3 regions of the Saccharopolyspora gloriosae genome follow, and region 1 is predicted to be linked to each of the others. Evidence: riboswitches for the same ligand, from Rfam matches in the RefSeq annotation. Region 1 holds a riboswitch; each other region holds the start of a gene.

Evidence for each region. A riboswitch is a leader RNA that binds a small molecule or an ion and turns the genes downstream of it on or off. The one in region 1 is predicted to bind S-adenosylmethionine.
Region 2: another riboswitch for S-adenosylmethionine. It lies ahead of thrC (threonine synthase); the one in region 1 lies ahead of BJ969_RS01755 (ATP-binding cassette domain-containing protein).
Region 3: another riboswitch for S-adenosylmethionine. It lies ahead of BJ969_RS21185 (aminotransferase class V-fold PLP-dependent enzyme); the one in region 1 lies ahead of BJ969_RS01755 (ATP-binding cassette domain-containing protein).

The regions. Positions count from the first base shown of each region.
Region 1 is NZ_JACHIV010000001.1:360,533-370,201, forward strand. Features, by position in the region: gene BJ969_RS01745 (resuscitation-promoting factor) at 1-905, shown strand, start outside; gene rsmA (16S rRNA (adenine(1518)-N(6)/adenine(1519)-N(6))-dimethyltransferase RsmA) at 1,233-2,108, shown strand; SAM riboswitch class I at 2,310-2,401, shown strand; gene BJ969_RS01755 (ATP-binding cassette domain-containing protein) at 2,674-3,696, shown strand; gene BJ969_RS01760 (ABC transporter permease subunit) at 3,693-4,376, shown strand; gene BJ969_RS01765 (MetQ/NlpA family ABC transporter substrate-binding protein) at 4,485-5,297, shown strand; gene BJ969_RS01770 (4-(cytidine 5'-diphospho)-2-C-methyl-D-erythritol kinase) at 5,916-6,872, shown strand; gene BJ969_RS01775 (ABC-F family ATP-binding cassette domain-containing protein) at 6,910-8,697, shown strand; gene BJ969_RS01780 (fatty acyl-AMP ligase) at 8,804-9,669, shown strand, end outside.
Region 2 is NZ_JACHIV010000001.1:1,040,738-1,050,406, forward strand. Features, by position in the region: gene BJ969_RS04900 (DegV family protein) at 1-186, shown strand, start outside; gene BJ969_RS04905 (ComEA family DNA-binding protein) at 329-1,222, shown strand; gene BJ969_RS04910 (ComEC/Rec2 family competence protein) at 1,219-3,588, shown strand; gene BJ969_RS04915 (geranylgeranyl reductase family protein) at 3,643-4,866, opposite strand; gene thrC (threonine synthase) at 5,065-6,333, opposite strand; SAM riboswitch class I at 6,346-6,473, opposite strand; gene holA (DNA polymerase III subunit delta) at 6,580-7,563, shown strand; gene rpsT (30S ribosomal protein S20) at 7,700-7,960, opposite strand; gene BJ969_RS04935 (TSUP family transporter) at 8,189-8,995, shown strand; gene BJ969_RS04940 (cold-shock protein) at 9,285-9,488, shown strand; gene BJ969_RS04945 (VOC family protein) at 9,582-9,669, shown strand, end outside.
Region 3 is NZ_JACHIV010000001.1:4,880,742-4,890,410, forward strand. Features, by position in the region: gene BJ969_RS21165 (VTT domain-containing protein) at 1-382, shown strand, start outside; gene BJ969_RS21170 (hypothetical protein) at 388-801, opposite strand; gene BJ969_RS21175 (RluA family pseudouridine synthase) at 882-1,799, opposite strand; gene lspA (signal peptidase II) at 1,811-2,521, opposite strand; gene BJ969_RS21185 (aminotransferase class V-fold PLP-dependent enzyme) at 2,565-3,926, opposite strand; SAM riboswitch class IV at 3,965-4,079, opposite strand; gene ileS (isoleucine--tRNA ligase) at 4,207-7,410, opposite strand; gene BJ969_RS21195 (hypothetical protein) at 7,816-8,295, opposite strand; gene wag31 (DivIVA-like cell division protein Wag31) at 8,411-9,238, opposite strand; gene BJ969_RS21205 (YggT family protein) at 9,286-9,585, opposite strand; gene BJ969_RS21210 (cell division protein SepF) at 9,605-9,669, opposite strand, start outside.

The DNA of each region.
Region 1 (9,669 bases):
AGCACGACGCGCTGAGCCCCTCCCCGCAGTCCAAGGTCGGGCACAACGACACGATCACCCTCGACCGCGGGCGTCTGCTGAAGATGACCGTCGACGGTGAGCAGCGCGAGGAATGGGTCCGGTCGGTGACCGTCGGCCAGGCGCTGCGCCAGCTCGGCGTCGCCGACGACGGCGCCTGGGTCTCCTCGGCGCGCAGCATGGCCGTGCCCGAGCAGGGCATGGACCTCACGGTCAAGACCGCCAAGGACATCACCATCACCGATGGTGCCGGTGAGCCGCGGCAGCTGACCACCACCGCGGTGACCGTCGACGAGCTGGCCAAGGAGCAGAACCTCCAGCTCGGGCCGGAAGACCACATCACGCCCGGCGGCGACCAGAAGATCACCAGCGGCGCGCAGGTCCAGATCGTCCGCACCGGCAGCACCGTGGTGAACGTGACCATGCCGATCGAGCCACCGGTCAAGGAGATCGAGGACGACTCGATGCTCAAGGGCGAGGAGAAGGTCGAGGACCCGGGCGCGCCCGGCGAGAAGATCGTCTTCACTCGCGTGAGCACTCGCAACGGCGAGGAGACCGGCCGCGAAGCGGTGGGCGAGAAGGTCACCAAGGAAGCCAAGGAGAAGGTCGTCCGGGTCGGCACCAAGCAGCCGCCGAACGGCGCCGTCTGGGACAAGCTGGTCCAGTGCGAGGCCGGCGGCAACTGGGCGATCAACACCGGCAACGGCTACTACGGCGGCCTGCAGTTCGACAAGAGCACCTGGGACGCCTACGGCGGCGACCAGTACGCGGCCTACCCGCACCAGGCCAGCCGCGAGCAGCAGATCTCGGTCGCGACCAAGGTCCGCGACGCCCGCGGCGGCAGCTACGGCGCCTGGCCGGGCTGCTCCTCGAAGCTCGGCCTCTGATCCAAGAGACCCCCCCGATCGGCCACCGGCACCCCACCGGTGGCCGATCGTCTTTTAGCCCCAGGCAGCCGTGGGCGGCGAAGCCGTGCCGTGGGCTGCGAAGCAAGCCTGCCTTGCGGCCGAAGGCCGTGCCTGTATGTGCGAAGCACATAGCCCACGTCGAAAAGACGACCACCGGCGGGTTCTCAGGTGTCTTCTCGCGAGGACGGCTTTTTCCCTCGTGGCGGAGCCACTTGGGAAAAAGATCCCGCAGCGAGAAGACACCTGAGGTTCCGCTACCCGCCCCACTACGCAGCTCAAGCGGAAGCCCCGAGTAACTTCTCACCCGTGGAACAGCACGCGAATAGGGCGCGGTTGCTTGGGCCGGCCGATGTTCGCCGGCTGGCCGAGGAGCTGGGGATCCGCCCGACGAAACGACTCGGGCAGAACTTCGTGCACGACCCGAACACGGTCCGCCGCATCGTGGGCGCCGCCGAGCTCACCGCCGATGACGTGGTGCTGGAGGTCGGTCCGGGGCTGGGGTCGTTGACGCTGGCGCTGTTGCCCGCGGCGGCGGGCGTGGTCGCGGTGGAGATCGATCCGGTGCTGGCGGAGCGGTTGCCGCGTACCGCCGCCGAGTTCGCCCCGGACCACCAGGGCGAGTTGCGGGTGCTGGAGGCCGACGCGCTGCGCGTGCGCGGCGCGGACTTCGCGGAGCGTCCGCCGACGGCGCTGGTCGCGAACCTGCCGTACAACGTGGCGGTGCCGGTGGTGCTGCACCTGCTGGCCGAGCTGCCGTCGTTGCGCACCGGTCTGGTGATGGTGCAGTCGGAGGTCGCGGATCGGCTGGCGGCGAAACCCGGCAACCGGACTTACGGCGTGCCGAGCGCGAAGGCCGCGTGGTTCGCCGACGTGCGCCGCGCGGGGCCGGTGCCGCGCACCGTGTTCTGGCCGGTGCCGAACGTGGATTCCGGGCTGGTGTCGTTCACCCGGATCGATCCGCCGTCGGCGGCGCCGCGCGCGCAGGTGTTCGCGGCGATCGACGCCGCGTTCGCGCAGCGGCGCAAGACGCTGCGGGCGGCGCTGTCCGGCTGGGCCGGGTCGGCGGCGCGTGCGGAGCAGGTGCTGCGGGCTGCCGGGGTGGAGCCGACGACGCGGGGCGAGCAGCTCTCGGTGGCGGATTTCGCCCGGGTGGCCGATGCCGCCGCCCAGCTGGTGCGCTGAGTTCGCACCTGAACGCGCGGCGTTGCCCGAGCTTCGACCGAACGGGTCCAAAAGCGTTGCGATGCTCACATATGGTCACTGGAATAGTTGGGTTGATCAAGAATCCCTGCTCGTGAGGGGGATGTGATTTGTCAAACGATTCCACATGGTGACCGTCCGCAGCTTGCATTCGCCGACACCCCTGCGTTCTACTATGCGGGAAATCCATCCCGAGCGGCTGAGAGACCTGGCTCCACGACGCCGCAGCAACCACTCCACGAGTGAGCAGGTGCTAACGCCAGGGTCGATGGAGTTGTGGTGTCTGAAACTCTGCTCGAAGGCGAACGCGCGCCCCGGACCAGCCGTCGGCGTGCCCGCGGTGGTCGCGCCCGGACCGGATCCGGCCCGCACGGCCTCGCGCTGACCCAACGCCGAGTGATCGATCACGGACGCCGCACCACGACGGCCTGTCGCCGCGTCCGCTGACGACCGAAGTCGTCGCAGCCCCTTCCCCAGCCTTTCTGTTCCTCCTTCCCGGCCGATGCGGCATGCCCGCCGGTCCGGCGTGAGCTGATGCGGAGCGATCGTGATCACAGTCGAGAACCTCACCAAATCCTTCCGGCACGACCAGTCGAGTCGAGCCGACGTCGTCGCGCTCGACAACGTCTCGCTGGAGGTCCCCGCCGGTGCCGTGTGCGGCGTCGTCGGCCCCAGCGGAGCGGGAAAGTCCACCCTCGCCCGCTGCATCGCGCTGCTGGAGAAGCCCGACCGCGGCGCCATCCGCGTCGACGGCACCGACCTCGTGGCGCTCGAAGGCGCCGCGCTGCGTGCGGCGCGCCGCCACATCGGGGTCGTGCCGCAGGGGGATTCGCTGCTGCGCCAGCGCACCGCCGCGGGCAACGTGGCGCTGCCGCTGGAGGCGGCCGGGATGGCCGCGCCGCAGCGCCGCAGCCGCGTCGCCGAGCTGCTCGACCTCGTCGGGCTCACCGACAAGGCGCCGGTCTACCCGGACCGGCTCTCCGGCGGGCAGCGGCAGCGGATCGCGGTCGCCCGCGCCCTCGCCGCCAAGCCTTCGGTGCTGCTCGCCGACGAACCGACCTCCGCGCTGGACCCGAGCACCACGGACTCGGTGCTCACGGTGCTCGACCGCGCCCGCTCCGAACTCGGCGTCACGGTGCTCGTGGTCACCCACGACATGACCGTGGTGCGCCGCATCGCCGATGACGTCGCGGTCCTCGAAGACGGCCGCGTCGCCGAACACGGCAAGGTGCTCGACCTGGTCGCCGATCCCGGCAGCCGCGTCAGCACCAGCCTGCTGCCCGAGACCGACCAGGCGTCCGCCGTGCCCGGTGTGCGCCACGACGTGGTCGCCGAAGTGGTGCTCGTCGGCTTCGCCGCCGTCGGCGCGCTGCTGCCGGAGGCGTCGAGCCGCTTCGGGGTGGAGCTGTCCATCCTCGGCGGCGGCCTGACCCGGCTCGGCGACACGCCGGTCGCGAAGTTCCGCATCGGACTCACCGGTGAGCGCTCGGAGCAGGCGCTGAAATGGATGGTCGACCGCGACGCGCACGTGCGGCGCGCCCCGGTCAGCGTTGATGGAGTAGCTGCGTGAGTGATCCGACCCCTTGGGCGGAAGTCGTGGAGATGCTCGGTGAGGCCACCGGCGAAACGCTCTACATGGTGGTGGTGGCCACCGTGCTGGCAGTGCTCGGTGGCCTGCCGCTCGGCGTGTTCCTGCACTTGAGCTCGCCGGTCGGGCTGGACCCGCGGCCGACGCTGCACCGGATCCTCGGTGTGGTCGTCGACGTGGTCCGGTCCGTGCCGTTCGTGGTGCTGCTGGTGGTCCTCGCCTCCTTCACGCGGCTGCTGGTGGGCACTTCCATCGGCAGCACCGCGGTGATCGTGCCGCTGACCATCGGTGCGGTGCCGTTCTTCGCGCGGCTGACCCAGAACGCGTTGCGCGAAGTGAGCTTCACCGTCGTCGAAGCGGCTATCACCACCGGCTCCGGCCGGTGGCGGATCGTGTGGACGGTCCTGATCGGCGAGGCGCGCGCCGCGCTGGTCGGGGCCGTCGGCGTCACCGCGGTGGCGCTCATCGGCTACGCCGCGATGGCGGGCGCGATCGGTGGCGGCGGGTTGGGGACCACCGCCATCCAGGACGGCTACCAGGCCTACGACGAGCGGGTGCTCTACGGCTCGGTGGTGGTGCTCGCGGTGCTGGCCTTCGCGATGCAGCTGCTCACCGACTTCACGGCGAAGGCCGTGGACCGCCGTCGCACCGCGACCGGCTAGTCGCCACCGCACTTCAGTCGAATCGGCCGACGGCAGGGGTCCCCGCGGACCCGCTGCCGGTACCGGTGCGCGTCACCGGACGGCCTCCATTCCAGAAAGGACGCACTGATGCGTATTCGTTCCCTGGCGGTCGTGCTCACGGCCGCTTCGCTGGCGCTGGCGGGTTGCGGTGGTAGCGGCACGGAAGCCGCGCAGGACCCGAACGCTCCGCTGACCATCGGCGTGAGCCCGCAGCCGCACGGCGAGATCCTCAAGTACGTCGACGAGAACCTCGCTCCGAAGGCGGGCATCGACCTGGAGATCGAGCAGTTCGACGACTACAACCGGCCGAACGAGGCCGTCGCCAACGGCGAGCTGGACGCGAACTACTACCAGCACAAGCCGTACCTGGCGGAGTACCAGGCGCAGCGCGGCGGTGAGTTCGAGTGGGTGCAGACGGTGCACCTGGAGCCGCTGTCGATCTACTCCAAGAAGGTCAAGTCCCTCCAGGAGCTGCCGGACGGCGCGCGGATCGCGCTGCCCAACGACCCGTCGAACCTGACCCGCAGCCTGAAGCTGCTGCAGGACAACGGCGTGATCAAGCTCAAGCCGGGCGCCGAGCAGGGCGCCGGGGTGCGCGACGTCGCGGAGAACCCGAAGAAGATCGAGTTCCAGGGGCTCTCCAGCGACCAGCTGCCCCGCGCGGTCGACGACGCCGACGCGGCGATCGTGAACGGCAACTACGCCCTCAAGGCCGGTTTGAAGGACCCGCTCGTCGTGGAGAAGGCGGAGAACAACCCGTACGCGAACGGCCTGGTCGCGTCCCCGGCGATGGCCAAGGACCCCCGCATCCAGAAGCTCGCCGAACTCCTGCGCTCCCCCGAGGTCGAGGACTACATCAACAAGACCTACGGCGGAGTCTCGGTAATCCCGGCTTCCTGACCCGAAGGCCGTGAGGCAGAACGGCGAAAGCCCCAGCCTCACGGCCAAAGGCCGCGCCTGACGGCGAAGCCGTGCAGTGGGGCGGGCGAAGCCACGCCTGCCCTGCGGCCAAAGGCCGTGCTTCGCGGCGAAGCCGTGCCTGGGACGAGCGAAGCGAAGTCTGCCTTGCGGCGTAGCCGTGCCTGTATTCGCGCAGCGAATAGCCCACGTCACAAAGCCGACCACCGGCGGGTTCTCAGTCGGTCTCTCGCGAGGACAGCTTTTTCCCTCGTGGCGGAGCCACTCGGGAAAAAGATCCCGCAGCGAGAGACCGACTGAGGTTCCGCTACCCGGACACCCCAGCAACACCAGCCGTGGAAGCAATCCTGAAACCCGACCTTCCACGCACCACCGCAACCACACGCCCAAACCCGGGAAGGCTCTAAACCCGACCCCACACGCCAAGCCGAACGCAGCTCTAAAACCCAACCCACACGCCAAGCCGAACCCCACTCCAAACTCGACCCCGCACGCCGAGCAAGGCATTGCTGAGGTGCCCCAGAGGGGGCGTGCGCTGTGAAGTCGGTGCTGGGGCGGCACCGGGCTGTTGCGGACACGTACGCTCTAGGAGTGCTCTCCGTGGTACCCACCCCCATCACCGTGCGTGTCCCGGCCAAGGTGAACCTGCATCTGTCGGTCGGCGATGCTCGCCCGGACGGCTACCACGAGCTGGTCACCGTCTTCCAGGCGTTGTCGCTCACCGATGAAGTGACGGTGCAGACCGCCGACGAACCCGGCATCGAGGTGCACGGCGAAGGCGCCGATTCGGTGCCGACCGGGCCCAGCAACCTCGCGTGGACCGCTGTCCGCCTGCTCGCCGAACATTCCGGGCGCGACCCGGAGGAACCCGGTGTGCGGCTCTCGATCCGCAAGGGCATTCCCGTGGCGGGCGGCATGGCAGGCGGCAGCGCCGACGCCGCGGCCGCGCTGCTGGCGCTGAACACCTTGTGGCGCCTCGAAATCGGGCGCGACGAGCTCAGCGACATCGCCGCCAAGATCGGTAGCGATGTGCCGTTCTCCTTGCAGGGCGGCACCGCGTTGGGAACCGGGCGCGGTGAGCGGCTGGTGCCGGTGCTGGCCCGGCACACCTTCCACTGGGTGATCGCGCTGGACCGGCGCGGCCTCGAAACGCCCGGTGTCTACGGCGAACTCGACCGGCTGCGCGGGGACACCGGGCCGCACGGCGTCGGTGAGGTCGAGCCCCTCCTGGAGGCGCTGGCTTCCGGTGATCCGCGGCAGCTGGCGCTGCTGCTGGGCAACGACCTCCAGTCCGCGGCCGTGTCGCTTCGGCCGAACCTGCGCCGCACGCTGCGCGCGGGTGTCGAAGCGGGTGCCCTGGCCGGGATCGTGTCCGGTTCCGGGCCGACGTGCGCGTTCCTGTGCACCGACAACGACGCCGCGGTCCGGGTGGCCGCCGAGCTCTCCGGTGCGGGCGTCTGCCGCACCGTGCGGGTCGCGCAGGGCCCGGTGCCCGGCGCCCGGATCGTCAGCGATGAGCGCGCGGACCGGCCGACCCCGCCCCAGGTCCACGCCTGAACCACCCCTCACGTTCCTCTGGAGATCAACACCCCCGATGGCGAACCTGATCAATCTCGAATCGGTGAGCAAGAGCTACGGAGTGCGACCGCTGCTGGACGGCGTCTCGCTCGGCATCAACGAAGGCGAACGCATCGGGGTCGTCGGCCTCAACGGCGGCGGCAAGACGACGCTGCTGGAAGTCCTCTCCGGGGCGGAGGCCCCCGACTCCGGGCGGGTCAGCCACTCCCGCGACACCCGGATGGCCGTGGTCACCCAGCGCACGGAGCTGCCGCCCGAATCGACCGTGCGCAACGCGGTGCTCGATCCGCACGGATTCACCGCCGAGCACGAGTGGGCGGCCGACGCACGAGTGCGATCGGTGCTCACCGGGCTCGGCATGACGCGGCTCGGGCTCGACACGCCCGTCGCGAACTTCTCCGGCGGGGAACGCCGCCGCGTCGCGCTGGCCGCGGCCCTGGTGCGCGACCTCGACGTGCTGGTGCTGGACGAACCGACGAACCACCTCGACGTCGAAGGGGTGCGCTGGCTCGCCGACCACCTGCTGTCCCGGCGCTGCGCGTTGGTGATCGTCACGCACGACCGCTGGTTCCTGGACACCGTCTGCAACCGCACCTGGGAGGTCACCGGGGGCAAGGTCGAGCAGTACGAAGGCGGCTACGCGGACTGGATCTTCGCGCGGGCCGAGCGCAACCGGCTCGCCCAGCAGGCCGAGGACAAGCGCCAGAACCTGGCGCGCAAGGAACTCGCCTGGTTGCAGCGCGGGGCGAAGGCGCGCACGTCCAAACCGCGCTACCGGGTCGAAGCGGCCGAGGCGCTGATCGCCGACGTCCCGCCCGCGCGGGACACGGTGGAACTCGTGAGCTTCGCCAAGCGCCGGCTCGGCAAGACCGTGATCGACCTCGAAGACGTGGACCTGCGGATCGCGGACCGGACGTTGCTGGAGGGTCTGACCTGGCAGATCGGGCCCGGCGACCGGATCGGCGTCGTCGGGGTCAACGGCTCCGGGAAGACGACTCTGCTGCGGCTGTTAGCCGGTGAGCGCGAACCGGACGGCGGCACCCGCCGCGAAGGCACCACGGTGCGGCTCGCCCACCTCACGCAGGAACTGCACGACCTGCCCGGGGATTGGCGCGTGCTCGAAGCCATCGAGGACGTGGCGGAGCGCGTGCAGCTCGGCAAGTACGAGCTCACCGCCTCCCAGCTCGGCGAGCGGTTCGGCTTCGGCAAGGGCCGCCAGTGGACGCCGGTCGGCGACCTCTCCGGCGGGGAGCGCCGCCGGCTGCAACTGGCGCGGCTGCTGATGGGCGAGCCGAACGTGCTGGTGCTCGACGAGCCCACCAACGACCTCGACATCGACACGCTGCAGCAGCTCGAAGACCTGCTCGACGGCTGGCCGGGCACGCTGGTGGTCGTGTCGCACGACCGCTACCTGGTGGAGCGGGTGTGCGACAAGGTCGTCGCGCTGTTCGGCGACGGCAAGCTCAGCGACCTCGTCGGCGGCATCGAGGAGTACCTGCGGCGGCGCAGCTCGCTGCTGTCGGCCGACGACGGCGCCGTCGGCAAGCAGGCCGAGGACGTCGTGGCGGCCAAGCCGAACAAGCTCTCCGGAGCGGAGGACCGGGCCGCGCGCAAGGACCTCGCGAAGCTGGAGCGCCAGCTCGACAAGCTCGGCCAGCGCGAGGAGAAGCTGCACGTCGAGCTCGCGGAGGCGGCCACCGAGCCGAGCCGCTTGCAGAGCCTCAACGCGGATCTCCGGACCCTCCAGCAGGAGAAGGACGACGTGGAAGCGCGCTGGCTCGAACTGGCCGATCAGCTGGATTGATCCCGCGGCTCCGGGCGTTCGGGGCAAGCGCGGTGCGCCGGTTCCCGCGCCCGATTAGGCGCTGAGACGGTTCCGATGGTCCCGCGACGGACGTAATGTGCGTCACATGAGTCGGTTCGTGGACGGGATCGTGGCCTCGGCGCTCGACTGCGGCGGGGAAGGAGGCCGGGGTCTGGTCACGGGCGAACCCCGGCAGGGGCGACGCCGCACCTGGGCCCAGGTGCACGACGAGGCCCGGCGCATCGCCGCGGCGCTGCGCGACTCGGTCCGGCCCGGTGCCGCCGTCGCGGTGCTCGCCGCCGACCCGGGGCTGATCGCCCCCGCCGTGCAAGGCGGCTGGCTGGCCGGGAACAGCGTGACCATGCTGCACCAGCCGACCCCGCGCACCGACCTCGCCCGCTGGGCGCAGGACGCGGTGCGGGTGCTGGGCGTGGTCGACGCCGAGCTGGTGCTGCTGGGCTCGCCGTTCGAACCGCTCGCCGACCTGCTGCGCGCCCACGGCATCCGGTACCGCGAACTCGCGGAGCTCGCCGCGCACCCGGAGGCGCTGGATCGGCCGGTGCCCACCGCTGAGGACGCGGCGGCGCTGCTGCAGCTGACCAGTGGTTCCACCGCCGACCCGAAGGCCGTGCGGATCACCCACGGCAACCTGCACGCGAACACGGCGGCGATGGTCACCTCCGCCCGGCTCGACCCGGTGCACGACGTCGCCGTGTCCTGGCTGCCGCTGTTCCACGACATGGGCCTCGTCGGCACCCTCGTCGTGCCGATGACGATCGGGATGGAAGCGGTGCAGGTGACGCCGACGGACTTCCTCACCGCGCCGCTGCTGTGGCCGAAGCTGATCAGCAAGTACGGCGGCACCGTGACCGCCGCCCCGAACTTCGCCTACGCCGTCACGGCGCGCCGGATGGCTCATGCCGAGGACGGCGCGTTCGACCTGTCGGGGCTGCGGTTCGCGCTCAACGGGGC
Region 2 (9,669 bases), 680 kb from region 1:
TCGGTGGCGATCCACCACTTGGCCGCTCCCGAATGGGCGGAGCGGCTCGCGGAGCAGTTGCGCAGGCACGCGTCGGCGGCGCTGGAATGCGTCGTGTCCGAGGTGGGGCCGGTGGTAGGGGCGCACATCGGCCCTGGAGCGCTGGGTGCGGTGGTGTTGCCGGGAGGCTGGCGGCCGACTGCTTGATCCTGCGATTCACTCTGATGAATAGCGGATACATCTGCTTTCGAGTGAATTCGACGTCGAGTTGTCCACAGGTCATCGATTCATCCACAGATTCTGACATTCGGTCTGGGCGCGGCCGGAACGGACTTCTAACGTCGATGGCATGGCTGCTCCGACCCGCCTTCGTGGCGTTCTCCACGATTCCCCCGAATCCGCGACCACCCCGCGAGCTCGCCTGCTCGCGCTGAAGCAGCAGGCCGATCGCGAGTCCCGAACCCAGGAACGGGATTCCCGCGAGCACGACGACACCGCGGTTCCGCTCGATTCCGGAATCGAGCACGATTCGCGCGCCGGCCCCGAATCCTCCGGACGGCATTGCGCCACGGCGGAACCGGACACCCGGACGCGACGGGTGCTGCAGCGGTGGCTGCCCGAATCCGTGCTGGGGGCCAGGCTCGACCCCGGCCGCGCGGGACGGCTCGGCCTGCTGCTCGCGGCCGCGCTGGCGCTCATCATCGTCATCGTCACGACCTGGGTGGATCGCCCGGTTGCCGAACCCGCTCCAGGACCGCCGCTGCCCGTTCAACCGGCCCCGGCCGCCCCTGCACCACCCCCACCGCCGCCGGAATTGGTGATCAGCGTCGTCGGCGAGGTCGCTCGCCCCGGCCTCGTCACCGTGCGGCCCGGCGCCCGCGTGGCGGACGCGCTGGAAGCGGCGGGCGGTTCGAACGCGGGATCCGACATCACGGCGCTCAACCTGGCGCGGCGGCTGGCCGACGGCGAACAGCTCTACGTCGCCGTCCCGGTACCACCGGGCGCGAACACCGGGCAGGCCGAGTCGAGCCCCGGAACTGGGACGTCCTCGACGAAGGTCGACCTCAACACCGCTACTGAGGAGCAACTCGATGCGCTGCCCGGAGTCGGCAAGGTCATGGCGGAACGGATCGTGCAGTGGCGCACCGAGCACGGGCGCTTCGGCTCCATCGATCAGTTGCAGGACGTCGACGGCATCGGGGAGACCCGATTGTCCAAGCTGCGCGAACTGGTCCAGGTGTGAGGGCCACGTCCTTCCCGCACTCGGCTCTGCTCGACCTGCGGCTGGTTCCGGCGGCCCTCGTGACCTGGGCGGTGACGCTGGTCGGGCTGCTCGGCGGCTGGGTCCCGGCAGCGGTGCTCGCGTGCTCGTCGGCGGTGCTGCTGGTCGCGGCGTGGTCGGTGCGGGGCCGGGCGTGGCGCAACGGCCTGCTCGCCGTGCTGATCATCGCCGGGGTCGCCGCCGCGGGTGTGGCGGTGCGCGCCCACGCGGTCAGCGCGCACCCGCTGCGCGTCGCGGCACAGCAGGGCGAGCGGGTGACGCTGCGAGCCACGCTCGCGGAACCACCGCGTCCGCTGCAGGGCGCGTCCTACGGGGCGCGGCGTGCCCAGGACCGCTCCCTGGCGCACGTGCGGCTGAGCTCCGTCGACACCGGCGAGGGGAAGACCCGGGTCGGTGGCAGGGCGTTGCTGCTGGTGCCCACGGCGCAGTGGCGGACCTTGATCGCGGGCCAGGAGATGACGGTGACCGGGAGGGCGGTCCCACCGCGCGGCGGGGAACTGCTGGCGGCCGCGGTCCAGGTCAACCGGCCGCCGACCCAGGTGCTCCCGCCGCCCGGCTGGCAGCGGGTGGCGGAAGACCTCCGCGAAGGACTGCGGTCGACTTCGCGAGCGGTGCTGGGCCCGGCCGCCGCCGGACTGCTGCCCGGACTGGTCGTCGGCGACACCGGTCGGTTGCCACCGGAAGTCGTGGAGCAGTTCGACACCGCGGGGCTGACCCACTTGATGGCCGTCTCGGGGGCGAACCTCGCCATCGTGTGCGGAGCGGTGCTGCTGGTGCTGCGGCTGGCCGGGGCGGGACCGGTGCCGTCCTCGGTGGGCGCCGGGCTGGCGATGGCCGGATTCGTGGTGCTGGCCGGACCGGAGCCGAGCGTGCTGCGGGCGGCCGTGATGGGCGCGATCACGCTGTTCGCGCTGGCGCTGGGACGGGAGCGATCGGCGTTGCCGACCTTGTCGGCCAGCGTCATCGGCCTGTTGCTGCTCGCCCCGGGCTTGGCGACCACGGTGGGCTTCGCGCTGTCGGTGGCGGCGACGGCCGGGCTGGTCCTGCTGGCACCGGTGTGGGCGGGTGCGATGCACGCCAGGGGAGTGCCGGTCGGGATCGCCGAGTCGCTGGCGGTGCCCGCGGCGGCGCACCTGGTCACGGCCCCGCTGGTGGCGGCGATCTCCGGGGAGGTCAGCCTCGTCGCGGTGGCGGCGAACCTGCTCGCCGGGCCGCTCGTCGCGCCCGCGACCGTGCTGGGCGTCGCGGCCACCGTGCTGGCTCCGATCTCCGCTGCGCTGGCCGCCGCGCTGGTGTGGCTGGCGGGGCCGGAGCTGGAGTGGGTGCTCGCCGTGGCGCGGCACGCGTCGGCGGTGCCGGGCGCCTCGTTCGGCTGGCCCTCGGGAGTGCTGGGCGGGGCGTTGCTGGCGGTGCTCTCGGTGATCGCCCTGATCGTGCTGCGCGGTCGCATCGCCCGGCTGGTGCTGGCGAGCGTGGTGCTGATCGTCGTGGTGGTGGTGATCCCGATCCGGCACCAGGTGGCGCCGTGGCCGGTGCCGGGCTGGGCCGTGGTGGCCTGCGACGTCGGCCAGGGCGACGGCCTGGTGCTGTCCACCGGGCGCGATCGCGAAGCTGTCGTCATCGACACCGGGCCGGATCCGGTGCTGATGGCCGAATGCCTGCGGCGGCTGCGGATTCGCAGCGTGCCGCTGGTGCTGCTGACCCACCTGCACGCCGATCACGTCAGCGGGCTCCCGGCGGTGCTGTCCGGCCGGGAGGTGGGCTCGGTCGCCGTCGGGCCGCTGAACGAACCCGCGTGGGCGGCGCAGGAAGTGCGGGCGACCGCTCGCGCGCACGGGGCTCACGTGCTCCCGCTGCACGCGGGGCAGCGGCTGCGCTGGCCGGGGCTGGTGCTCGACGTGCTCGGCCCGAGGGGCGAGTTGGCGCGGACCACGTCGGCCGACGACGCCAACGACGCCTCGTTGGTGGTCAAGGCGACGACTCCGGCCGGTCGCGTGCTGCTCACCGGGGATGTCGAACTGCCGGGCCAGTCCGAACTGCTGGCGGCGGGGGTCGATCTCCGCGCGGAGGTGCTCAAGGTGCCGCACCACGGTTCGCGCTACACGTCGCCCGCGCTGCTCGCGGCGGTGCGGCCGCGGGTCGCCGTGATCAGCGTCGGCGCGGGCAACGACTACGGCCACCCCAGCCCGTTGATCCTGGGCGCCCTGACCAGGATGGGCGTGCGGATCCAGCGGACCGACCAGTCCGGGGACATCGCCATCGCCGCCGAGGGCGACGGCCGCGCGGTGGTCGAACGAGGAGATCCGGTGCGGCCGGACGAGAACTGACCGGGGTGGTACGCGCACCACCGTCACGGCCCACGAATCAGGTGGCCCGCCGACTCACCAGAAGCGCAAGATTCGAAGCACGGTGGAAGCGTGGATCCGGCCGAAGCCGAACAGCATCTCCACCCCGTCCGCCAACATGCGCGGGTCGTGTCGCGCGGTCCGCAGCAGTGCGGATGCCCACCGCGGGTTGCGCAGTAGCCGCTGCGAAACGAGGGAGGAGACGAAGTGGGCCCGGTAGCGTCGGCGGAAGTCCGCCTCGAAGCCGGTCAGCGCCGCAGCAAGCGCGGCTCCGTCGTCGAGGCTCGGCGGTAGGGCCTCGACGAGGCGTTCGGCCGCGGAGACCGCATAGGCGATGCCTTCGCCGCTCACCGGGTTGATCATCGACGCGGCGTCGCCGATCAGAACCGCTCGAGGATGCGCCATCTTCGCCAGGCCGCCGACGTGCGGGAGGTGGTAGGCGCGTTGATCATGGAGCTCGCCGAGTTCGATCCCACGCGCCCGCACGCTGTCGGCGAACGTCGACGTGAGCGCCTTGATGTCGTCGCCGCGGTCTTGCATGCTCTTGAGCGAGCCGACGATACCGATGTTGACCAGGCCGTTGGTGAGCGGGAACAGCCAAGCGTAGTGCGGTAGCAAGTCCGCGCGGAATTCGAACAGCAGTCGTGGCCCGATTTTGCCGCCGGGTTGAAAATCTCCACTCTCGGCGTACGCGCGGCTCGCCAGGCCCCGATGTTTCTTGGCTCTGGCCGAATCGGTTTCCGAGGACAGTTCTTTCCGGATCGCCGAGTGTGCCCCGTCGGAGCCCACCACCAATCGAGCGTTGATCGAACGTAATGTCCCGTCGGCGGCTCGCAGCCGGACTTCCCGCGTGCTCGGGCCGTCGACCATGGACAGGTAACGCATGCCCGTGAAGTCCGCGGCTCCGGCTCGCATGGCCGCGCGCACCAGCCGATCGTCCAGCTCCAGCCGGGAGATGACGTGGCCGTGGGCCACACGCCCGTCGTCGCGGGAGATGGCGCTGTGCAGCTGCTCGCCGGCCGGCCCGAAGATCGTGACATCGTTGATCGGCGTGCGGTCGGCGAAAACGTTCCCGAGGCCGAGGCGGTGAATGACTTCGACCGCGCCAGGGCCGACCCCGTCCCCGCACGTCTTATCCCGGGGAAAGGTGGCCCGGTCCACCAACGCGACGCGCAGGCCTCGCCGCGCTGCGGAATATGCTGCGACGGATCCGGCCGGACCGGCGCCGACGACGACGATATCGAACGATTCCTGCGTCATGCGGCGCAGTGTCGCACGCTTCGCGGAAGGGTGGTGCTTTGTCGAATTGCTCGAACCGGGTCGTGTCAATTCCGGTCATCGGCGAAATGTTCCAACTCGCAATTGTGGAATTCGCTGAGGAGAAATTCGGCTGGTGAACGGTGACCGGAGCCGTCCCAGCACCGTGGGCCGCGGCGCACCGCGGCCCACGGGGGACGATCAGAGGCCCAGCGCCTCGTTCACGGCGTCGGTGCTGGGGGCGACCGTGGCCTTCGGCCCGACCTGGTCCTGCACGGCGTCCAGGGTCTTGAGCCCGTCGCCGGTGATCAGCAGCACCGTCTCCTGGTCCGGGTCGATCTTGCCCGCCTCGATGAGCTTCTTCGCGGTCGCCACGGTGACGCCACCGGCGGTCTCGGCGAAGATGCCTTCGGTCCGGGCCAGCAGCCGGATGCCTGCCACGACCTCCTCATCGGTGACGTCCTCGATGGCCCCACCGGTGCGGCGGACCGCGTCGAGCACGTAGGGCCCGTCCGCGGGAGCCCCGATGGCCAGCGAGCGCGCGATGGTGTCCGGGCGCACCGGCTGCACCACGTCGTGGTCGCTCTTGAAGGCGGTGGCGACCGGGGAGCACCCGGTGGCCTGCGCACCGAAGATCCGGTACGGGCTCTGCTCGACCAGACCGGTCTGCCCGAGCTCGCGGAAGCCCTTGTCGACCTTGGTCAGCTGCGAACCGGACGCGATGGGAACGACGATCTGCTCCGGCAGCCGCCAGCCGAGCTGCTCGGCGACCTCGAAGCCGAGGGTCTTGGAGCCCTCCGAGTAGTACGGCCGCACGTTGACGTTGACGAACGCCCAGTCCTCGTGCTCGGCGGCGAGCTCGGTCGCCAGCCGGTTCACGTCGTCGTAGTTGCCGTCCACCGCGAGCAGCGAGCCCTCGTAGACCGCGCTCATCAGGATCTTCGCCCGCTCCAGGTTGGAGGGGACGAGCACCACGGAGTCCCAGCCCGCGCGGGCCGCGGCGGCGGCCACGGCGTTGGCGAGGTTGCCGGTCGAGGGGCAGGCGAGGACCTTGAAACCGAATTCGCGGGCGGCGGCCAGCGCGACCGCGACGACCCGGTCCTTGAAGGAGTGGGTCGGGTTGCCGGTGTCGTCCTTGATCCAGATCCGCTTGACGCCGAGCGCCTTCGCGAGATTGTCGGCACGCACCAGCCTCGTACAACCGGGCTCGGTGTTCGGGTACTCCTCGACGTTCGTCGGCACCGGCAGCAGCTTCTTGTAGCGCCAGATCGACCGCGGGCCGGACTCGATGTCCTCGCGGCGGATGCGCCCGAAGTCGTAGGCGACCTCGAGGGGCGAGAAGTCCTCCAGCGAGACGAACTCGGGTGCCAGGGGCTGGCGGTGGCCCTCTTCCTTCGACACCAGTTCGACGGCGGGACCCAGGTCGTAGGTCTTACCGGTGGAGTTCGGGGCTTGGGCGGCAGCAGTCATCGCGAGGTCCTTTCCTCATCTGTCCCGCGGGCGGGTCGGAGTTGGCACCAATTTCTTCGACTGCCTCGCGAGTGCCGCGAATGGTCGAGATGGTTGCCGGGGCTTCATCGGGCCGTTCCCTCTGCCCCTCTGGATGAGCTATTCGGTTGTGGCGGCAACGTTACGGGAGGGCGCCGCGTCCTGGCCAGCACGGTCCAGCGCACGGGAACGATCCGCGGTGTCGCAGGGTCATGCGACGATGCCCCTATGAGTTCTCCGTCGGTGGTCTGCGACCCGCTGCATTTGATCCTCGGGGACGAGGAACTGCTGGTGGAGCGTGCCCTGTGGGAGGCGGTCGGGGCGGCCCGCGCGGCCGACCCGGAAACCGAGCTGCGCAGGATCAAGGTGAGTGAACTCACCCCGCCGGAGCTCGACGAGCTGCTGAGTCCCTCGTTGTTCGCGGAGGGCCGAGTGGTGGCGCTGGAGGCCGCGCAGGACGCGGGCAAGGAGATCGCCGAAGCGATCTTGTCCCACGCCAGGCAGCCCGCGGACGGCGTGGTGCTCGTGATCGTGCACAACGGCGGGGGCCGCGGCAAGAACGCGAAGGAACTGCCGAACGCGCTGCGCAAGCTCAACGCCCGGGTCACGGAGTGCAACAAGATCACCAAGGGCTCGCAGCGCGAGTCGTTCGTCAAGGACGAGGTGCGGCGCGCGGGCGGGCGCATCGACGCCGCCGCGGTGGGCGCCCTGATCGAGGCGGTCGGCTTCGACCTGCGCGAACTGTCCTCCTCCGCGTCGCAGCTGGTCGCCGACACCGGGGGCAAGATCGACGATGCGGCGGTGCGCCGCTACCACCGCGGTCGTGCTGAGGTGACCGGCTTCGTCGTGGCGGAGAAGGCCGTGACCGGGGACCGGGCCGGGGCGCTGGAGGCGTTGCGGTGGGCGCTGCAGCTGGGCGTGGCGCACGTTCTGATCGCCGACGCCCTGGCCGACTCGGTCCGCACCATCGGCCGGGTCGCCGCTTACGGCCGGGGGGACCCGTTCCGGCTCGCCGGCGAGCTGGGCATGCCCGCGTGGAAGGTGAAGAAGGCGCAGGGCCAGGCGCGGGGCTGGAGCAGCGCCACGGTCTCCGAGGCGCTGCGCGCCGTCGCCGCGCTCAACGCCGACGTCAAGGGCATGGCCGCCGACGCCGATCACGCCTTGGAGCGCACCGTGCTGCGCTTGGTCGACCTGCACTCGTCCCGGAACTGACGCGTACCGCCCACGCGGGTCCAGCGGCGCTTCGTGGTTGCCCCGCACGACGAAACGGGGCCCGTTCCCCGGAGGGAACGGACCCCGTTGTCAGCCTGCGACCGGTCGAGCGCGAAGCCGGCCGGTGCCGCGCGGCTCAGAGCTCGTTGGCGACCTTGGCCAGCGCCGACTTCTTGTTGGCGGCCTGGTTGGCGTGGATGACGCCCTTGCCGGCGGCCTTGTCCAGCGTGCGCGAGGCGGCGCGCTGCAGCTCGAGGGCCTTGTCCTTGTCGCCGGCGGCAGCGGCCTCGCGGAACTTGCGGATGGCCGTCTTGATCGACGACTTCACCGACTTGTTGCGCAGGCGGTTGCGCTCGTTGGTCTTGATCCGCTTCATCTGGGACTTGATGTTGGCCACTGCGGGCGCCTCTTTCCTCGATCGGATTCGTCGTGCCGCGCTGAATCGGCGCTGCCGTGCCGGGTCGAGCGGACCTCGGCGCGCGCAGCTTTCCTCCCTGGCGGAATGCCGCACGGCACGGTCGGCAATCCTAGCAACGCCGCACCCGGCGCCGGCGCCGCGGTCCTGGCTGCGAGGGCGCTCACACGCGGCGCCGTCGCCGGTGGTCGCCGCATAGGGTCACCCGTCGTGTTCACCGCATTGGGCTGGCCCGGCTTCGCCGAACTGTCGCTGGCCGGGTTGATCTTCCTCTGCTGCGCGGCGTTCCTCGCCGGCGCGGTGGACGCCATCGTCGGTGGCGGCGGCCTGATCCAGCTGCCCGCGATGCTGCTGCTGGTTCCTGGTGGCGACCTGATCTATTCGTTGGGCACGAACAAGCTCGCCGCCGTCGCGGGCACCGCTGCCGCGGCCCGCACCTACGCGAAGCGGACCCCGGTGCCGTGGCGCAGCGCGCTGCCGATGGCGGCGGTGGCGTTCGTCGGCGCCTTGGGGGGCGCGATGTTCGCCGCCGCCCTGCCGCAGGCGGTGCTGACCGGAGTGGTGCTGGTGGCGCTGATCGCGGTCGGGATCTACACGTGGCGCAAGCCGGACCTCGGTTCGGTGGAGGCTCCTCGATTCGCTCCGGCCCGGCAGACCCAGGTGATGGTGGCGGGCGGCGCGGTGATCGGGTTCTACGACGGCATCGCCGGTCCGGGCACCGGCTCGTTCCTCGTCTTCCTGCTCGTCGGGCTCGTCGGTTTCGCCTTCGTCGGGGCGTCGGCGACGGCGAAGATCGTCAACGTGGCGACGAACCTCGGGGCGCTGCTGTTCTTCGTCGCCGCGGGCAAGATCCTGTGGGGGCTGGCGCTGGCGATGGCGGTGAGCAACGCGACCGGCAGCGTGCTGGGTGCGGCGATCGCGTCCAGCCGCGGTTCGGTGTTCGTGCGCAAGGTCTTCCTGGCCGTCGTGGTGGCCTTGGTGGCGAGTCTCGGGTGGAAGCTCGCGTCCGGTATCTGAGCCTCCGGAGACCGGTTCCGATCGGGCCGCGGGGCAAGACGTCGCCGCTGCTGCGAAGGGCCGCGACAGGCGCGGGTTGAGATCGAGAACACCGGCGGGTCGCGGGAATGATCCGGCCCTGAGTGTGGTTGTATGAGTCGGCCGATTTTTGTGTTCGTGTTCGACACGCTCGCGAAAGTTGCGGGCGCGACTCTGTCCTGAGCGCAAGCTGGAGAGTTCGCCGTCTGGACTAGGCCCCGTTGCTCGCACAGTGCGGGCATCGGTACTCATCAGCTGTGAGGAGACAGAGATGGCACAGGGCACCGTGAAGTGGTTCAACTCCGAGAAGGGCTTCGGCTTCATCTCCCCCGACGGTGGCGGCCCGGACGTGTTCGTCCACTACTCGGCGATCGACGGCTCCGGCTTCCGCACCCTGGAAGAGAACCAGACCGTGACCTTCGAGATCACCCAGGGCCAGAAGGGCCCGCAGGCCAGCGGAGTTCGCCTGGTCTGAGAGCGGTGATCCGCTCGGCGGGTCCCCCACCTTCGTGGTGGGGGGCCCGCCGTTTTTTCGCCCCGATGCGGCCGAAGCGGTACAACCGGACCCATGGAGGTCCTCAACAGCCGCATGATCCTTCGCCCGCTCGACCCGGAGCGCTCGCTGCGCTTCTACCGGGACGTGCTGGGCCTCGCGA
Region 3 (9,669 bases), 4.5 Mb from region 1:
GCTGCCACCGGGATCGCGGCGCCGGAGGCCGTTCGAGTGGGCCCGGCGCGCGCTGGCCCGGCGCGGCGGCTCGATCCTGATCGTGTGCCGGTTCGTGCCGGGTTGCCGCACCGCGGCGGCGATGACCGCCGGGACGATCGGGATGCCGCTGCGCCTGTTCAGCGGCTGCGCGGCGCTCGGCGCCACCGCCTACTCGGCGTACTTCACGCTGGTCGGCTGCTTGGGCGGCGCGGTGTTCCGGGACCACCCGTTGCCCGCGGTGCTGCTGGGAATCGGTTCGGCCCTGGTGATCGCCGGTGTCGTCGAGCTGATCCGCCTCGTGCTGCGCGGGCGCTCAGCGCGGCGGGCCGAGCCGGAGCGCGTCCCCGTCGGCGTGGACTGAGCCGGTCACCGGCGGCGGCGCATCCAGCCGAGCGCACCACCGCGGTCCTGCGGTTCCTGGCGCTCCCGCCGCTGCAACGTGGGCCAGTCGCCCGCGTCACCGGCCGCGTCACCGGCGGGGTCGGCGCCGAGCACGGCGGGACCGGCGCGGCCGACGTCTTCGGCTGCGAGCAGTTCCGCCAGGCCCATCGCCCCCTGCTCGGCGGGCGCACGCTCGGCGTCCGGGCCCCGCACCTCGGATTCCGGCCCGGGGGTGGCACGGTGATCCGCGCGTTCGTCGGGCAGGCGCACCGGTCCCGTGGCCCGTTCCGATTCCACGGGACCGGAGCCTTCGGTCAGCAGCGACCCGCTCCAGGACATGCCCATCGGCGGTGTCGGCGTCTCGTCGGCGAACTCCCGACGCTGATCACCTTGGGTCATCGCCCCTCCCCCATGATCCCGGGTGTTTCCCCCAAACTACGCGATCCCGCCCGCTGCCCGGCGAAGTCGATCAGCGGGCGTTACGCGTCCTGCGCGCGCAGGGTGTCGATCGCGTCCTGCAGGTCCGCGGGGTATTCACTGGTGAACGTCACCCAGCTGCCGTCGGCGGGGTGGTCGAAGCCGAGCATCCGCGCGTGCAGCCACTGCCGGGTCAGGCCCAGCTTGCGCGCGAGCACCGGGTCCGCGCCGTAGGTCAGGTCCCCGGCGCAGGGGTGGCGCACCGCCGAGAAGTGCACCCGGATCTGGTGGGTGCGCCCGGTCTCCAGCTTCACGTCCACCAGCGACGCGGCGCGGAACGCCTCCACCGTCTCGTAGTGGGTGATGCTGGGCTTGCCGCCGCTGACCACGGCGAACTTGTAGTCGTGCCGGGGGTGCCGGTCGATCGGCGCGTCGATGGTGCCGCTGCTCGGATCGGGATGTCCCTGCACGAGCGCGTGGTAGCGCTTCTCCACGGTGCGTTCCTTGAAGGCCCGCTTGAGCACCGTGTAGGCGTGCTCGCTCTTGGACACGACCATGACGCCGGTGGTGCCCGCGTCGAGCCGGTGCACCACGCCTTGCCGCTCGGCCGCGCCGGAGGTCGCGATCCGGACCCCGGCGGCGGCGAGCCCCCCGATCACCGTCGGCCCTTCCCAGCCGGGGCTGGGGTGCACGGCGACGCCGATCGGCTTGTCCACGACGACGATGTCGTCGTCCTGGTGGAGGATCTTCAGGCCGTCCACCGGAACGGCGACGACCTCGGGTTCCGGCCGGGCCGGGGGCAGCGTGACCTCCAGCAGCCCGCCCGCCATGAGCCGATCGGACTTGCCGACCTGGGCGCCGTCGAGCAGCACTTCCCCGGATTCGGCGAGTCCGGCGACCGTGCTCCGCGACATCCCGAGCAGCTTCGCCAGGCCCGCGTCGACCCTCATGCCTTCCAACCCGTCCGGAACGGGGAGCATCCGCGATTCGCTCACGCCTGGTCCTCGCGCTTCTTGCGCACGTGCACGGTGCCGTCGTAGTCCCGGCCGAGCAGCGACATGAGGACCACGAGGATTCCGCCGCACACGATGGAGGAGTCGGCGACGTTGAACACCGGCCACACGCTGCCGTCCGGCGCGAACAGCGACACGAAGTCCACGACGTGCCCGCGCAGCGGCCCCGGAGCCCGGAACAACCGGTCCACCAGGTTGCCGCAGGCGCCGCCGAGCACCAGTCCGAGGCCGATGGCCCAGCCGGTGGAGCGCAGCTTCGGCGCCAGCCACACGATCACTCCGACGACCACGATCGCCAGCAGCGCGAGCAGCCAGGTCATCCCGGTCGCCAGCGAGAACGCCGCCCCCGGGTTGCGCACCAGCACGAGGTAGACCGCGCCGCCGAACAGCTTCGTCGGCGGCTGGTTCTCCAGCGCCGCGACCGCGGCGACCTTCGTGAGCACGTCCGCGGTGAGCAGCACCGCGGCGACGCCGAACAGCAGCGCGAGCAGCTTGCGCGGCTGCGGCGAGCGCACCGCGGTGTCCCCGGTCGCCGGCTCGGCCTGCTCCGCGGCGTCCTGCTCACCGGAGGGCTGCTGGCCCGAGGACTGCGTCGGTCCCGACGCGGCGGATCCCGGCTCGGAGGCGTCCGCTCCGCTCGTGGCGGGGTTCGTTCCGGGCCGGTCGGGGTCGGACTGCTCGGTGTTCACCCGGCCCATTCTCCCCGACCGCGGATCGGCCGCTCACAGCGGCTCACACCAGCGAGGCAGGGAACTCCCGCGGGTCGTCCACCGGGGCCCACCGCCCGTCGACCTGCTCGTAGCGCCACTGCGGCCCGTAGGCCACGAGTCCGCGCAGGGCTCGCACGATGCGGTCCACGTGCTCGACGGTGGTGCCGAGCCCGAGGCTGATGCGGACGGCGCGCTGCTCACCGGAACCGGCCAGCAGGTGCCGCACCGCGCGGTGCGCGCAGAACAGCCCGTCCCGCACCCCGATCCCGTGCTCGGCCGCCAGGGCCGCCGCGATCAGGCCGGGGTCGTGACCGTCGACGATGAAGCCGACCACGCCGACCCGGTCGTGCTCGGCGCCGAACAGGCTCAGCTCGCGCAGCCCCGGCACGCCGCGAAGTCCGCGGCGCAGGCGCTGCAGCAGCAGTTCCTCGTGCCCGGTGATCGCGTCCGCGTGGTCGGCGAGCGCGGCGCACGCCGTGGCGAGCGCGTGCACGCCCACGGTGTTCGGCGAGCCCGCCTCGTGCCGTTCGGGACCGGTGTTCCAGTCGATCTCCCCGGTGTCCGGCACCGAGCGGGTCGCGCCGCCGCCCGCCAGGTAGGGCTCGGCGGCGTCCAGCCAGTCGTCCCGGCCGATGAGCGCGCCCGCGCCGAACGGCGCGTACAGCTTGTGCCCGGACAGCACCACGTGGTCCACGCCGAGTTCCGCGATCCGCACCGGGCGGTGCGGGGCGAGCTGGGCGGCGTCGAGGACGGTCCGCGCCCCGTGCCGCCGGGCGACCCGCGCGAGCTCGGCGACCGGCCACACCTCGCCGGTCACGTTGGAGGCACCGGTGAGCACGGCGAGCTTCGGCCCGTCGGCGCAGTCGGCGAGCGCGGCGTCGAGCAGCCGCACCGCGTCCTGCGGGTCGGCGGGGATGCCGAGCGTGCGCACCCGGTCCCCTGCCCACGGCAGCAGCGCGGCGTGGTGCTCGGTGTCGAAGACGACGACGGAGGTGTCGGCGGGCAGCGCCGTCGCCAGCAGGTTCAGCGAGTCGGTGGTGTTCCGGGTGAAGATCACCGAGTCGGTGCGGCGGGCGCCGACGAACCGGCGCAGCACGTCCCGCGCCCCCTCGTAGACCCGCGTGCAGACCTGCGAGGCGAACCCGGCGCCGCGGTGCACGCTGGCGTACCAGGGCAGCAGTTCGTTCACGGCGTCGCGCACCGCGGTCAGGCAGGGCGCGCTGGCACCGTGGTCCAGGTTGGCGTATTCGATGGATCCGCCGGTGACGAGCGGGACCCGCAGCTGGGCGCCGACGACGGCGGGAACGGTCGGAACCGAGTCCACGATGGACCAGATCGGGATTCCGGCGGTCTCGTCACGGCTGGAGCGGACGGCTGACGACACGATGCCTCCTGGGGCCTCACCGGGCCCGGAGCATTCGGGGCCCGCGCTTGCCGATCGCCCTGCGCGATCGGCCAGGTCCTCACCCGGGGCACCCCACCGCGGTAGGAGGGTTGCCGGCCAGCAAACCGGGGTTTCCCGCTGGCACTCATGACCTTCGACGCGAAACTCTAAGGATCGGTCGTGCGACGCGCAACCGTCCCGCGCGAAGTGGGATCCGCGCCACGCCCGATCCGGACGGGCTCCCCTTTGTCGGAGGGGAACCCGCCCGGAACCGTTTCGCTCAGACCCGTTCGACGCCGACCGAGACGGCGACGCCGTCACCGACGCTGCCCGCGAAGCCGCCGTCGGCCGCACCGGCTTCGACGACGTCCGCCAGCGTCTCCGCGGCGATGAACTCCCGGTGCGCGTCGACGGCCGCCAGCACCTCCGCCGAGGCGGAGACGGCGACGCGGATCCGGTCGGAGACCTCGAATCCGGCGTCCCGGCGCGCCTGCTGCACGACGCGGACCACGTCGCGCGCGACGCCTTCGGCCGCCAGTTCCGGGGTGACCGCGCAGTCCAGCACGACCAGCCCGCTGCCGCCCGGCAGCGCCGCCGCGGCCCCGTCGTCGGTGGACACCAGGCGTTCGGTGAACTCGCCGTCCTGCAGCTCCGTCCCGTCGGCCACCACCGCGCCCGCCGGGGTGCGGGTCCAGTTCCCGGACTTCACCGCCTTGATCACGCGCTGGACGTCCTTGCCGAGGCGAGGTCCGGCGGCGCGGGCGTTCACCGCGATCTCGAACCGGCCGTGCGCGGCCACGTCGGTGGTCAGCTCGACCTCCTTGACGTTGACCTCGTCGCGCACGAGGTCGGCGAACGGCCGCAGCGACTCCGCCTCCGGCACCGCCACGACGAGCTTCGCCAGCGGCAGCCGCACCCGCAGCGTGTTCGCCTTGCGCAGTGCCAGCGCCGACGAGCACACCTGCCGCACCCGGTCCATCGCCGAGACCAGCGCCGGGTCGGCGGGCAGTTCGTCGACCAGCGGCCAGTCCGCGAGGTGCACCGACCGGCCGCCGGTGAGCCCGCGCCACACGGCTTCCGCGGTCAGCGGCAGCAGCGGCGCCACGACCCGGCTGACCACTTCGAGCACGGTGTGCAGCGTGTCCACCGCGTCGGCGTCACCCGCCCAGAACCGGTCGCGGGAGCGCCGCACGTACCAGTTCGTCAGCACCTCCAGGAAGTCCCGGACGCTGCCGCAGGCACCCGCCAGGTCGAAGGCGTCCATCGCGGCCTGCACGTCGCCGACGAGCTCGTGGGTCTTGGCCAGCACGTAGCGGTCCAGCACGTGCGTGCTGTCCGTGCGGTGCCTGCCCTCGACGCCTTCGGCGTTCGCGTACAGCGCCAGGAAGTACCACGAGTTCCACAGCGGCAGCACCGCTTGGCGCACCGCGTCCCGGATGCCGCGTTCGGTGACCACCAGGTCACCGCCGCGCAGGATCGGGCTGGACATCAGGAACCAGCGCATCGCGTCGGAGCCGTCCCGGTCGAACACCTCGTTGACGTCCGGGTAGTTTCGCTTCGACTTCGACATCTTCATGCCGTCGTCGCCGAGCACGATGCCGTGCGCGGCCACGTTGGAGAACGCCGGGCGGTCGAACAACGCCGTGGCCAGCACGTGCAACGTGTAGAACCAGCCGCGGGTCTGCCCGTTGTACTCGACGATGAAGTCGCCCGGGTAGTGGTGCTCGAACCACTCGGCGTTCTCGAACGGGTAGTGCACCTGGGCGAACGGCATCGCACCGGACTCGAACCAGCAGTCCAGCACCTCCGGCACCCGGCGCATCGTGGACGCGCCCGACGGGTCGTCCGGGTTCGGCCGGGTCAGCTCGTCGATGTTCGGCCGGTGCAGGTCCGCCGGCCGCACCCCGAAGTCGCGCTCCAGCTCGTCCAGCGAGCCGTACACGTCGGTGCGCGGGAACGCCGGGTCGTCGGAGACCCACACGGGAAGCGGCGAGCCCCAGTACCGGTTCCGCGAGATGTTCCAGTCCCTCGCGTTGGACAGCCACTTGCCGAACTGGCCGTCCTGGATGTGCGAGGGAACCCAGTTGATCTGCTGGTTGAGCTCGACCATGCGGTCCCGGAACTGGGTCACGCCCACGAACCAGGAGGACACGGCGCGCTGGATCAGCGCGTTGTCGCAGCGCCAGCAGTGCGGGTAGGGGTGGTCGTAGGTCTCGTGCCGCAGCAGCAGCCCGGCTTCCTTGAGGTCCCGGATGATCGGCTTGTTCGCCTCGAACACCTGCAGGCCCTCGTAGGGCGCCACTTCGGAGGTGAACTTGCCGTGCGCGTCGACCGGGACGACCGGCTCGATGCCGTGCGCGTCGGTGACGAGCTTGTCGTCCTCACCGAAGGCGGGCGCGATGTGCACGATGCCGGTGCCGTCCTCGGTGGTGACATAGTCCGCCGCCAGCACCTGGTGGGCGTTGGTGTGCCCCGCGAAGAAGTCGAACGGCGGCCGGTAGGTCGTGCCCAGCAGCTCGGTGCCGGCGAACCGGGCGACGACCCGGTCCGCCACGTCCTCGCCCAGTTCCCGCGCGTACGCGCCCAGCCGGGCCTCGGCGAGCACGTAGCGCTCGGCGCCCTGCCCCGGCTCGACCAGCACGTAGTCCACGTCCGGGTGCACGGCGGCCGCCAGGTTCGACGGCAGCGTCCACGGGGTCGTCGTCCACACCAGCGCCAGCGCGCCGTCGAACGCCTTGCCCGGCGCGGCGAGGCGCAGGCCCACGGTCACCGCGGGGTCCTGGCGCTGCCGGTAGGTGTCGTCCATCCGCGTCTCGGTGTTCGACAGCGGCGTCTCGCAGCGCCAGCAGTACCAGAGCACCCGGAAGCCCTCGTAGATCAGACCCTTGTCCCACAGGGTCTTGAACGCCCACATGACGCTTTCCATGTAGTCGAGGTCGAGCGTCTTGTAGTCGTTGTCGAAGTCCACCCAGCGCGCCTGGCGGGTGACGTAGTCCTCCCACTCGCCGGTGTAGCGCAGCACGGAGGCGCGGCAGGCGTCGTTGAACTCGGCGACGCCCATCGTCTCGATCTCGGACTTGGACGTGATGCCGAGCTGCTTCTCGGCTTCGACCTCGGCGGGCAGCCCGTGGCAGTCCCAGCCGAACCGGCGCTCCACCCGGCGGCCGCGCATCGTCTGGTAGCGCGGCACCGCGTCCTTCACGTACCCGGTGAGCAGGTGCCCGTAGTGCGGCAGGCCGTTGGCGAAGGGCGGGCCGTCGTAGAAGACGAATTCGTTGGAGCCGTGCGTCCCGGCTTCCCGCGACCGCACGCTCTCCTGGAACGTCCCGTCCTGGGACCAGAAGTCCAGCACTTCCCGCTCGACCTGCGGGAACGACGGTTGCGCGGCGACGCCACGTTCTGGGGCCGGGCGCTCCTGATCCGGGCGCTCCTGGGCAGTGCCCTCGGCGGACGTGCCGCCGAAGCGGACCTTCGGATAAGCCATCGCGGGTGTACTCCTCGCCGGTGTGTCGTCATCAGCCGCACGGACATCTGACTCGATGCCCACACGGGGACGACACGGCGCGCGACCGACCGGCCGCCCGCGTCCCGCGGTACCACCCCGCTTGCCGCCGCTGGTCGCGGCGGCCACTCGTTGCCGGCTGTGACGGGCCGAACCCGTCCGGTTCTACTGGGGCGGCCGCGAGGCGCGGTGCACCCGTTCTTCCGGAAGCTCCCCGGTGATGGCCGGATCAACGCCGAATGCGGGCCGGTCGCTCCCCGGCGACCAGCCCGCATTCAGCATAACCATCCGATGCCACCTGTTTTCCGCGACCACCGGTAACGGCCCTCGGTTCGAGATCAGGCGCCCAGGGGGGCCCTGGGCAGCTGCTCGACGTTCGGGCCGATCTCAGCGCGCGGCGCGCGCCTGACCCGCCAGCACCGCGTCCGGGGTGCATCGGGCGCACGCGGTGAAGCCCAGTTCCCTGGCTTCACGCACCGGCAAGCCCTGCACTTCCAGGTCGCCGAGCCACTGACAGCTCGACAGGTGGTAGCGGGGGCGTTCGTCGACCACCACGACCTCGTCGTCGGATTCGGACACCAGCAGCGCGTCCGCCGCGTCGGTGTCCTCCTCGTCCGGCTCGTCGTGCTCGGCGGTGTCGTCGTCGGCCTGCGCCGTCGAGTCCTGCCCCGCCTCGCTCTCGGTCGCGGGCTCCGGCGACGACGAGCTCGCTTCCCGTCGCCGCCGAATCCGCTGCACCACGAGCAACGCCGCGGCCAGCACGCTGAGCAGCACCGACAACCACGCCCATTCGGGCTGGTCGATCAGCACCGACGTCACCAGCACGCCACCGGCCGCCAGGACCAGGATCAGCACTACCAACAACACGCCGAAATCTCCTTCACCGCACCGTTCGGGGACCCCCTTGTCCCCTCCGCAGCCCGCCACCCGCGGCACCCCTGCCGCAGGGCGGTTCGAGGCCGGCGGATCCGGTCACCGACCGCTAGCCGGCTTCGGCGGCACGTGCTCCGAAGCTGTAGGTGTTCTGCTGGCTCGCCGAACGGCTGCCGCTCTCGGCGGGTGCCGCCGATCCGCGGTCCTGCAGCTCACGCAGCTGCGACTCCAGGTAGGTCTGCAACCTGGTGCGGTACTCGCGCTCGAACGTGCGCAAGGTGTCGATCTTCTTCTCCAGCGCGTTCTTCTCCTGAGTGATGTTGCCCATCACCTCGGCGTGCTTGCGCTGCGCGTCGCGTTCCAGACCGGCGGCCTTCTCCCGGGCCTGCCGCTCCAGCGTCTCGGCCCGGGTCCGGGCGTCGTTGAGCATCGTCTCGGCCCGGGTGCGGGCCTCGTTGACCATGCTGTCGGACTTCGACCGGGCGTCCGAGAGCAACTGCTCGGACTTGGTGCGGGCCTCGGAGAGCATGCCGTCGGCCTCGGCCTTGGCTTCGCCGGTGAGCCGGTCGGCCATCTCCTGGGCGAGCCCCAGGACCTTGGCCGCCTGCACGTGGTGATCACCCCCCGGCGAGGTCTGCTCGGCCGCGGTGGGGGCCGGGACCGGCGCGAGCCGGCGCGGTTCCTCCACCGGAGCGGGGGCGGCGGGAACCGCGGACGCCTGACTGCGGGCGTCGTCGAGGTCGACCTGCGCGGTCTGCAGCTGGTTCTCCAGCTGCTCCATCTGGCTGCGCAGATCGTTGTTCTCCTCCACCAACCGAGCGAGCTCGGCTTCAACCAGGTCGAGGAACGCGTCCACCTCGTCCTCGTTGTAACCGCGCTTCCCAATCGGCGGTTTACTGAACGCGACGTTATGCACGTCGGCGGGGGTCAGGCCCACAAGATCACCTCACGCACTCTTCGGCTGCGGGTCACCCGGGTTCCCCGTTACCCGGACTGCGCCCATAGTTTCAACAGCAGCTGCATCAGTATGAACACAACCAGCAGCAGCACCATAATGGATAGGTCCAGCCCTACACCGCCGATCCGGACCGTCGGGATCACCCGACGCAGCAGCCGGATCGGCGGGTCGGTCACTGTGTAGATGCTCTCCAACGCGATTGCAACCCCTCCAGCGGGGCGCCAGTCGCGGGCGAACACCCGGACGAGCTCGATCACGATACGGGCCGTGAGCAGCAGCCAGAAGAAGAAGACCGCGTAATAAAGGACGATCAGCGCGAGTTCCACAGCTCAACTCTGCCACCGGTCAGCCGTAGTTGAAAAAGGCACCCTCGGCCAAGCGGCGCTTGTCCTCGGCTGCGACGTCCACGT